Regions from separate parts of the Pseudomonas sp. LBUM1662 genome, predicted to be linked through region 3. Evidence: predicted binding sites of a transcription regulator. Region 3 holds the regulator's gene; each other region holds the start of a gene.

The links. Region 3 encodes sigma-54, which starts transcription at its own class of promoters, with help from an activator protein. Its sites were predicted from a motif close to ANTGGCATNNANNTTGCTNT; they were not measured.
Region 1: flgB (flagellar basal body rod protein FlgB) is a predicted target of sigma-54. The motif match lies at 1,128-1,147, and genes of this name have one in related genera.
Region 2: glnK (P-II family nitrogen regulator) is a predicted target of sigma-54. The motif match lies at 1,345-1,364, and genes of this name have one in related genera.

The regions. Positions count from the first base shown of each region.
Region 1 is NZ_CP166793.1:5,089,603-5,092,878, reverse strand. Features, by position in the region: gene cheR (protein-glutamate O-methyltransferase CheR) at 6-833, shown strand; gene flgB (flagellar basal body rod protein FlgB) at 1,190-1,597, shown strand; gene flgC (flagellar basal body rod protein FlgC) at 1,601-2,044, shown strand; gene flgD (flagellar hook assembly protein FlgD) at 2,060-2,785, shown strand; gene flgE (flagellar hook protein FlgE) at 2,817-3,276, shown strand, end outside.
Region 2 is NZ_CP166793.1:6,499,804-6,503,079, reverse strand. Features, by position in the region: gene ACA049_RS29715 (BRO-N domain-containing protein) at 1-431, opposite strand, end outside; gene ACA049_RS29710 (accessory factor UbiK family protein) at 892-1,152, opposite strand; gene glnK (P-II family nitrogen regulator) at 1,571-1,909, shown strand; gene ACA049_RS29700 (ammonium transporter) at 1,947-3,276, shown strand, end outside.
Region 3 is NZ_CP166793.1:1,042,315-1,045,590, reverse strand. Features, by position in the region: gene lptA (lipopolysaccharide transport periplasmic protein LptA) at 1-231, shown strand, start outside; gene lptB (LPS export ABC transporter ATP-binding protein) at 231-956, shown strand; gene ACA049_RS04485 (RNA polymerase factor sigma-54) at 1,141-2,634, shown strand; gene hpf (ribosome hibernation-promoting factor, HPF/YfiA family) at 2,709-3,017, shown strand; gene ptsN (PTS IIA-like nitrogen regulatory protein PtsN) at 3,030-3,276, shown strand, end outside.

The DNA.
Region 1 (3,276 bases), 2.7 Mb from region 3:
CATCTTTGTCTACGGGTAATTTGGATTTCGAACAGTTCCGGGTATTCCTGGAAAAAGCCTGTGGCATTTTGCTCGGTGAAAACAAGCAGTACCTGGTCTCGAGCCGTCTCAACAAACTGATGGAGCAGCAAGGTATCAAGTCCCTGGGTGAGCTGGTCCAGCGCATCCAGACCCAGCCACGCAGCGGTTTGCGCGAGATGGTGGTGGATGCCATGACCACCAACGAAACCCTGTGGTTTCGTGACACCTATCCGTTTGAAGTCTTGAAGAACAAGGTGCTGCCCGAAGCGATCAAGGCGGCCCCCGGCCAGCGTCTGCGGATCTGGTCGGCGGCGTGTTCGTCGGGTCAGGAACCGTATTCGCTGTCGATGTCCATCGATGAGTTCGAACGCGTCAACATGGGCCAGTTGAAGATGGGGGCGCAGATTGTGGCCACCGACTTGTCCGGCACCATGCTGACCAATTGCAAGACCGGCGAGTACGACAGCCTGGCCATCGGCCGTGGTCTGTCGCCCGAGCGCCTTCAGCGTTATTTCGACCCGAAAGGGCCGGGACGCTGGGCGATCAAGGCGCCGATCAAGAGCCGCGTGGAGTTTCGCTCGTTCAACCTGCTGGACAGCTACGCGGCCTTGGGCAAGTTCGACATCGTGTTCTGCCGCAACGTGCTGATCTACTTCTCCGCCGAGGTGAAGAAAGACATCCTGTTGCGCATTCACAGCACGCTCAAGCCGGGCGGATATCTGTTCCTCGGCGCCTCCGAAGCGCTGAACGGTTTGCCGGATCATTACCAGATGGTCCAGTGCAGCCCGGGGATCATTTACCAGGCGAAGTGATTCGTTGGCAGCATCAAAAAAACGGGAGCCCTCAGCGGCTCCCGTTTTTTTTTTGCATGATGTCTCATCCCGCCGCATTACCTGTAGGAGCGAGGCTTGCCCGCGAAGGCGATGTGTCAGACACATTATTGCTGACTGATACATCGCCTTCGCGGGCAAGCCTCGCTCCTACAGTGGTCGGTGTGGCTCGTGACAAGCGGCAGAAAAGCGGCAGACGGCGGAAATCGGTTGCCGCTTTTCTGGCATTGCCGCCTTGCCACTGCCCGCAAAGCCCCGGTTTCCGGGCTTTTTTGAATTGGCACGCGGCTTGCTATGTCTCTGTTACGAAAAATCAGGTCACCCGAAGGTTTCCCGACATGAGCATCAGCTTCGATAAAGCGCTCGGTATCCACGAACAAGCCCTGGGCTTCCGCGCGCAGCGTGCCGAAGTCCTGGCCAACAACATCGCCAACGCCGACACCCCGAACTACAAGGCTCGGGACCTGGAGTTCTCCAAGGTGCTTGCCGCACAGAACGAGAAATCCAAGGGCGGCACGTTTGCCTTGAACATGACCAACAGCCGCCATATCGAGGCCGAAGGCCTGGGCAATGGCGACGAGTCGCTGATGTATCGCACGCCGATGCAGCCGTCGATCGACCAGAACACCGTGGACGCCCAACTGGAACAGTCGAACTACGCGGAAAACGCCGTCGGCTTCCAGGCCAGCTTCACCCTGCTCAACAGCAAATTCAAAGGGCTGATGTCAGCCCTGCGCGGAGAGTAATTCATGTCTCTATCCAGTGTTTTCAACATTGCCGGTAGCGGCATGAGCGCCCAGACCACGCGCTTGAACACCGTGGCCTCGAACATCGCCAACGCCGAAACCGTCTCGTCGAGCATCGACCAGACCTATCGCGCCCGTCACCCGGTGTTCGCCACCATGTTCCAGGGCGGCCAGAGCGGCGGCAGCGATTCGCTGTTCCAGAGCCAGGACGCCGCCGGACAAGGCGTGCAAGTGCTGGGCGTGGTCGAAGACCAGAGCAACCTTGAGGCGCGCTACGAGCCGAACCATCCGGCCGCCGACGCCAAGGGCTACGTCTACTACCCGAACGTCAACGTCGTCGAAGAAATGGCCGACATGATTTCCGCCAGTCGTTCGTTCCAGACCAACGCCGAAATGATGAACACCGCCAAAACCATGATGCAGAAGGTCCTGACCCTCGGTCAGTGATAAGGGGCGACTCAGATGAGTGTTACCGATACCACCAGCGGCGTGAACATCAAGGACGTCCTGGCCAATTCTTCGGTCAAGACCAATACCACCAGCAGCGACGGCCTGGCCTCGGCAACCAACAGCGCCACTGGCAAAAAGGCGTTGGGCAAGGATGCGTTCCTGCAATTGCTGGTCACCCAGCTGAAGAACCAGAACCCGCTCGAGCCGCAGGACAACGGTGACTTCGTGGCTCAGCTGGCACAGTTCAGTAGCCTGGAAGGCATCACCACGCTGAACGATACGGTCAGCGGCATTGCCGGCAACTACAACTCGTCGCAAGCGCTGCAAGCGTCTTCGCTGGTGGGCCGTTCGGTGGTCGCGCAGACCGACACCGCGGTCGTCGATACCTCCAAGAGCTTCAACGGCACGGCGGTGGTACCGGCATCGGTGGATCCGGTCACGATCAAGATCACTGACGCCGATGGCAAAGTGGTCCGCACCATCGATATGGGCAGCCAGAAGGCCGGCAACGCCAGCTTCATCTGGGACGGCAAGAACGATGCGGGCGAAGTGGCCAAGGCCGGCACTTACAAATTTGCCGCCACCGCCACTTACGACAGCAAGGCGACCTCGCTGGTGACTTACCTGCCGGCAACCGTCAACAGCGTGACCATCAGCCAGACCGGCGGTGAGTTGATGCTGAACCTGGCAGGCCTGGGCAGTGTTGCCCTGTCCAAAGTACAGACCATTGGTATATAGAGCCGACTAACACGGCACAAAGGAGTGGAATATGTCTTTCAATATCGGCCTTAGCGGTCTCTATGCAGCCAACAAACAACTGGACGTGACCGGCAACAACATCGCCAACGTCGCGACCACCGGTTTCAAATCGTCCCGTGCAGAATTCGAAGACGTGTACTCGGCCACTCGCCTGGGTACCGGCAGCAAGACCGTCGGTAACGGCGTGCGTCTGGCCAACGTTGCCCAGCAGTTCGGTCAGGGCGACGTGAACAACACCGGCAACGTGTTGGACATGGGCATCCAGGGCAATGGTTTCTTCATCCTCAGCGACAACGGCTCCCTGAGCTACACCCGTGCCGGTGCGTTCAAGACTGACGCTGAAAACTACGTCGTCGACAACAACGGTAACCGTCTGCAAGGTTACGGCGTTGATGACAACGGCAAGATCATCAATGGCGTGCTGACCGACCTGAAGATCGACACCTCGAGCCTGTCGCCAAAGGCGACCA
Region 2 (3,276 bases), 1.3 Mb from region 3:
ACATCCTGCAACCGAATCCACGGCTGATTATTCCAGTGCAGCAAACTCAATGACATCTCCGGCCAGTTCAACAGACTCAGGACCGGGCGTTCGCTTGACGTCGGTTGTTGGGCGTCTCTGAGGGCTGGCACTACGTCGTGTGTTAGCCACTCGCGCAGACCTCGGTATTCGGGGCAGTAGTGGTAGACCAGCAGGGCGTAGACGCCGGATTCGCTGATCAGCAGGGTGTTTTCGAGGGTGCCGTGGATGACGACTCGCGCGGATTGATGTTGATCGGGATCGAGTTTTCGGACGGCGCGTTCGTCGAGGAAAAGGCGAAGCAGACGGCCCAGGTCTCGGGCGCTGAACCAAGGCTGGTTTTCGATCAACAGCGCGTGGAGGTGGAGTTTGTGGCGGGTGAAGACGTGAGGGATTAGATAGTTTTCATTCATGGTGCATTCTCGGGGTCGAGTGAAGAAAACTGCTTCTGATCGTCGCCAAACGAAAAGGGTGGCAGCTATGCGCGGGTTGGCGAACCGGTGACACCCGAGAACCGGCAGACCCGAGGGTCTCCCACGCATAGCCGCCATAATTCGTGATGGGAATAAATTCCTCGGTCGAATGTGGTCGCGGTGCGTCGGGGTCTTCCAGGTCGCCAAACCCAGTGCTGAATATTCAGCTGGGGATGAGCTTAGGAACCTAGGCTTCGCGGCGCTATCGGACGGCGGTGGTGATCTTTGTAGGACGTTGCCGAGATGGTGGCGGGGCGGAAGATCAAAAGATCGCAGCCTGCGGCAGCTCCTACAGGGGAGTGGTCTGTCCAGTGTGGGATGGCTGGACGACCGAGGTGACTTCATTCGCGAGCAAGCCCGCTCCCACATTGGATCCGGTTTCAAAGTGGGAATTGCGGGGTTACTCGGTGGGCGGGTTCAGCTTCGCTTCCAGCTCGGCGACCTTTGCTTCGAGGCTTTCCAGCCGTGCCCGGGTCCGTGCGAGGACAACCATCTGGCTATCAAACTCTTCACGACTCACCAGGTCCAGCTTGCTGAAGCCGCTCTGCAGCAGCGCCTTGAACTGGCTTTCGATTTCGCTTTTCGGCAATGGGGTTTCGCCGCTGAAGAGGCGGGAGGCGGTGCCGGTCAGGGCGTCGAGGAAATCTTTGGGTGCGAGCATGGGAAATGTCCTGTCAACAATGGCGGGCAGTGTATCACGCAGTGTCTATAGTCAATTCCGACAGCAGGGATGCACGCTTTTCGCGCATGTGGGTGGACGGCCGCGCACTGTTGTTGTGCGTAACCGTCGGGCCGTTTGAGGGAAGTGGCTGTCGGAATCGGTCAAGGGATTGAATTCAGTGGGTTTTGGCGAGATGGCAAGCTTTCTGCTTAGTCGGTAGTGACCCATGCACTGATGCAGTCGCTGTGACGAATGCAGTGCGCCAAGCGGAACGGGGGAAGTGTTTCGTGCGGAGTGGTAGCAGGCGTCGGACGGGCAATCAAAGGCCGACGATGCGTTACAAAGCCAGGCACTGCGCTTAGACTTGAGACGGGTTTGTTTTCCTGGGGCAAGTCCACCAATTCGGGAGAGAGTTTTCATGAAGCTAGTCACTGCCATCATCAAGCCGTTCAAGTTGGACGACGTGCGCGAGTCGCTGTCCGAGATCGGCGTGCAGGGCATTACCGTTACTGAAGTCAAAGGCTTCGGTCGGCAGAAGGGTCACACCGAGCTGTATCGCGGCGCGGAGTACGTGGTCGATTTTCTGCCCAAGGTGAAGATCGATGTCGCCATTGACGACAAGGATCTGGACCGGGTTATCGAGGCGATAACCAAGGCTGCCAACACCGGCAAGATCGGTGACGGCAAGATCTTCGTGGTCAATCTGGAACAGGCGATTCGCATCCGTACCGGCGAAACCGATACCGACGCGATTTAAACGCCGCCACAAACCCAACGCCCCAGGAGAAAACAATATGACTCTGCGTAAATTCGCAGGGCTAGGAGCCCTGTTGTCCCTCGTAATGCCCAGCCTGGCTATGGCGGCAGACGAAGTGGCGGCCCCAGTCCTCAATTCCGGCGATACCGCCTGGATGCTGACCTCGACAGCCCTCGTGCTGTTCATGACCATTCCCGGCCTCGCGCTGTTCTACGGCGGCATGGTTCGCTCCAAAAACATTCTTTCCGTGATGATGCAGTGCTTCGCCATTACCGGTCTGATCAGCATTCTGTGGGTCATTTATGGCTACAGCATCGCGTTCGACACCACCGGCATGGAGCAGGGCGTCGTCAACTTCAACTCGTTCTTCGGCGGCATGGGCAAGGCATTCCTCGCCGGTGTCACGCCTTCGAGCCTGACCGGCCCCGCGGCGCTGTTCCCTGAGGCGGTGTTCATCACCTTCCAGATGACCTTCGCCATCATCACCCCTGCGCTGATCGTCGGTGCCTTCGCCGAGCGGATGAAGTTCTCCGCCATGCTGATCTTCATGGGCGTGTGGTTCACACTGGTTTACGCACCGATTGCGCACATGGTCTGGTCCGGCAACGGCGGCCTGATGTGGGACTGGGGCGTGCTCGACTTCGCTGGTGGCACCGTGGTGCACATCAACGCCGGTGTGGCCGGTCTGGTTGCGTGCATCGTGCTCGGCAAGCGCAAAGGCTTCCCGACCACGCCGATGGCGCCGCACAACCTCGGTTACACCCTGATGGGCGCCGCAATGCTGTGGGTGGGCTGGTTCGGTTTCAACGCCGGTTCCGCTGCTGCGGCCAACGGCACCGCCGGTATGGCGATGCTGGTCACCCAGATCGCAACCGCCGCTGCTGCACTGGGCTGGATGTTCGCCGAGTGGATCACCCACGGCAAACCAAGTGCACTGGGTATCGCTTCGGGTGTCGTGGCCGGTCTGGTCGCCATCACCCCGGCCGCTGGCACCGTGGGCCCGATGGGCGCGCTGGTCATCGGCCTGGCAGCGGGCGTGGTGTGCTTCTTCTGCGCCACCACCCTGAAACGCAAACTCGGCTATGACGATTCCCTGGACGCCTTCGGTGTGCACGGTATCGGCGGTATCCTCGGCGCGATCCTGACCGGTGTGTTCGCCGCACCGTCCCTGGGTGGCTTCGGCACCGTTACCGACATCGCCGCTCAAGTCTGGATTCAGTGCAAAGGTGTGGGCTTCACGGTGATCTACACCGCGATCGTCACCTACGTCATTCTCAAGGTCCTGGACGCTGTCATGGGCTTGCGTATCACGGAAGAAGAAGAGGCCGTCGGTATCGACCTGGCACTCCACAACGAACGCGGCTACA
Region 3 (3,276 bases):
GGCGTAACTATCCAGTACCACGCCTCGCAAAACCGCGTTGTGCTGATCGACAAGGCAAAAGTTGTCGACAAGGACAACAACGTTACCCAAGGCGAAAAAATCGTCTACGACACCCAGAAAAAGCTTGCGAGCGCCGGGCGTGCTACGGGCAGCAAGGTCACCGAGGCGCGTCCGCGTATCGACATGGTGATCCAGCCGAAGCCGAAAAACGACGCGAAAAAGGCTCAGTAATGGCAACTCTTAAAGCTCAGCATCTGGCCAAGAGCTACAAGAGCCGCCAGGTCGTGCGTGACGTCAGCCTGTCCATCGACAGCGGTCAAATCGTCGGCCTGCTGGGCCCTAACGGCGCCGGCAAGACCACCTGCTTCTACATGATTGTCGGCCTGGTGCAGGCCGATCAGGGTCGCGTACTGATCGACGATCTGGACGTCAGCCACCAGCCGATGCACGGTCGTGCAAAGGCGGGTATCGGCTATCTTCCGCAAGAAGCGTCGATCTTCCGCAAACTCTCGGTGGCCGATAACATCATGGCCATTCTCGAGACCCGCAAGGAACTCGACAAGGCCGATCGTCGCAAAGAGCTGGAAAGCCTGCTGCAGGAATTCCACATCAGCCACATCCGCGACAACCTCGGCATGAGCCTGTCCGGTGGTGAACGCCGCCGTGTGGAAATCGCCCGGGCACTGGCCACCAACCCGAAATTCATCCTGCTCGACGAACCTTTCGCCGGTGTGGACCCGATTTCGGTGGGCGACATCAAACAGATCATCTACCACCTCAAGGCCAAAGGCATTGGCGTGCTGATCACTGACCACAACGTCCGTGAAACCCTGGATATCTGCGAAACCGCCTACATCGTCAACGATGGACAGCTGATTGCCGAAGGTGACTCCGCCACCATCCTGGCCAACGAACTGGTCAAGGAAGTGTATCTGGGCCACGAGTTCCGCCTGTAAGCGCTGACGTGTCTGGCTGGTTGTCCGAGCGCTTGTCTCGATAAAAAATCAATACTTTTTTATTGTTACAGCGCTCTAGGCAAACGCTGCAGTTTCGGGCATATAATTTGCTTATGTTTGGCGCTCCGGCGCCCTGTAGTGGATGGCGCATGTGCGCCGGCGAATAAGGTGTTAAGCCCCTGCCATGAAACCATCGCTAGTCTTGAGAATGGGCCAGCAGCTGACGATGACACCGCAGCTGCAACAGGCCATCCGCCTGCTCCAATTGTCGACCCTGGACCTGCAACAGGAAATCCAGGAGGCCCTGGAGTCCAATCCGATGCTCGAACGCCAGGAAGAAGGCGACGACTTCGATAACGCCGACCCCTTGGCCGACAAAGCCGAACAGCTCCCCAACGCCGATGTTTCGGAACCCTCCTACCAGGAAACCGCCCCAACGGTGGATAACCTTGAGGAAGGTGACTGGAACGAGCGCATTCCCAACGAATTGCCTGTCGATACCGCCTGGGAAGACGTCTACCAGACCAGCGCCAGCAGCCTGCCGAGCAATGATGACGACGAGTGGGATTTCACCACGCGCACATCGGCCGGCGAGAGCCTGCAAAGCCACCTGTTATGGCAACTGAACCTGGCACCGATGTCCGACACCGATCGCCTGATCGCCGTGACCCTGATCGACTGCATCAACAATCAGGGTTACCTGGACGAAACCCTCGAGGAAATCCTCGAGGCCTTCGATCCGGAGCTGGACATCGAACTGGACGAGATCGAAGCCGTCCTGCACCGCATCCAGCAATTCGAACCGGCCGGCATCGGCGCCCGCAATCTGGGCGAATGCCTGCTGCTGCAACTGCGCCAGCTGCCCGCCAAGACGCCTTGGCTGGCCGAGGCCAAGCGCTTGGTCACCGACTACATCGATTTGCTCGGCAGCCGCGACTACAGCCAGTTGATGCGCCGCATGAAGCTCAAGGAAGATGAACTGCGCCAGGTGATCGAACTGGTCCAGAGCCTCAACCCGCGTCCGGGCTCGCAGATCGAGTCCAGTGAAGCCGAATACGTCGTCCCTGACGTGATCGTGCGCAAGGACAACGAGCGCTGGCTGGTCGAGCTGAACCAGGAATCAGTGCCACGCCTGCGGGTCAACGCCCAATACGCCGGTTTCGTGCGCCGCGCCGACACCAGCGCCGACAACACCTTCATGCGCAATCAGTTGCAAGAGGCCCGCTGGTTCATCAAGAGCCTGCAAAGCCGCAACGAAACACTGATGAAAGTGGCCACCCAGATCGTCGAGCATCAGCGCGGCTTCCTGGAATACGGCGACGAAGCGATGAAGCCCCTGGTGCTGCATGACATCGCCGAAGCGGTGGGCATGCACGAGTCGACGATTTCCCGGGTGACCACGCAGAAATTCATGCATACCCCTCGGGGCATATATGAACTGAAATACTTTTTCTCGAGCCATGTCAGCACCTCCGAAGGCGGTGAATGCTCGTCCACAGCGATCCGCGCGATCATCAAAAAACTGGTTGCCGCGGAAAATCAGAAAAAGCCGTTGAGTGACAGCAAGATCGCTGGTTTACTGGAGGCACAAGGCATTCAGGTGGCTCGCCGCACCGTCGCCAAGTACCGCGAATCCCTCGGGATCGCGCCTTCGAGCGAACGCAAGCGGTTGATGTAGAGCCACGCCACAGCGTTCCAGTGGTAGATCATCTGATCTACCGCTTTATGCACTGGCAACGAAGGAGAAGCTGTATGCAAGTCAACATCAGTGGACACCAACTGGAAGTGACCGAACCTCTTCGCACCTACATCGGCGAAAAACTCCAACGATTAGAGAGGCATTTCGACAAGATCACCAACGTGCAGGTCACGATGACGGTCGAAAAGCTCAAGCAGAAAATCGAAGCCACGCTGCATATTCCCGGCAATGAAGTGGTCGCCAACGCGGAGCATACCGATATGTATGCGGCGATCGACGCGCTGACCGACAAGCTCGATAAACAACTCAAAAAGCATAAGGAAAAGACCCAAAGCCTCCTCCAGGGCGCGACCGGTCGTTAACACTCCCAACCCATGATCCGACTTGAAAGCATCCTGACCCCCGGCCGTTCCCTCGTGAACGTGCCGGGCGGCAGCAAAAAGAAAGCCCTCGAGCAAATTGCCAACCTTATCCATAAAGAAGTCCCGGATCTGGAGATGCAAGATGTCTTCGAGGCTCTGATTGCCCGTGAAAAACTCGGTTCGACCGGTTTTGGTAACGGCATCGCCATTCCCCACTGTCGCCTGAAAGGTTGTACGTCGCCTGTCAGCGCGCTGATGC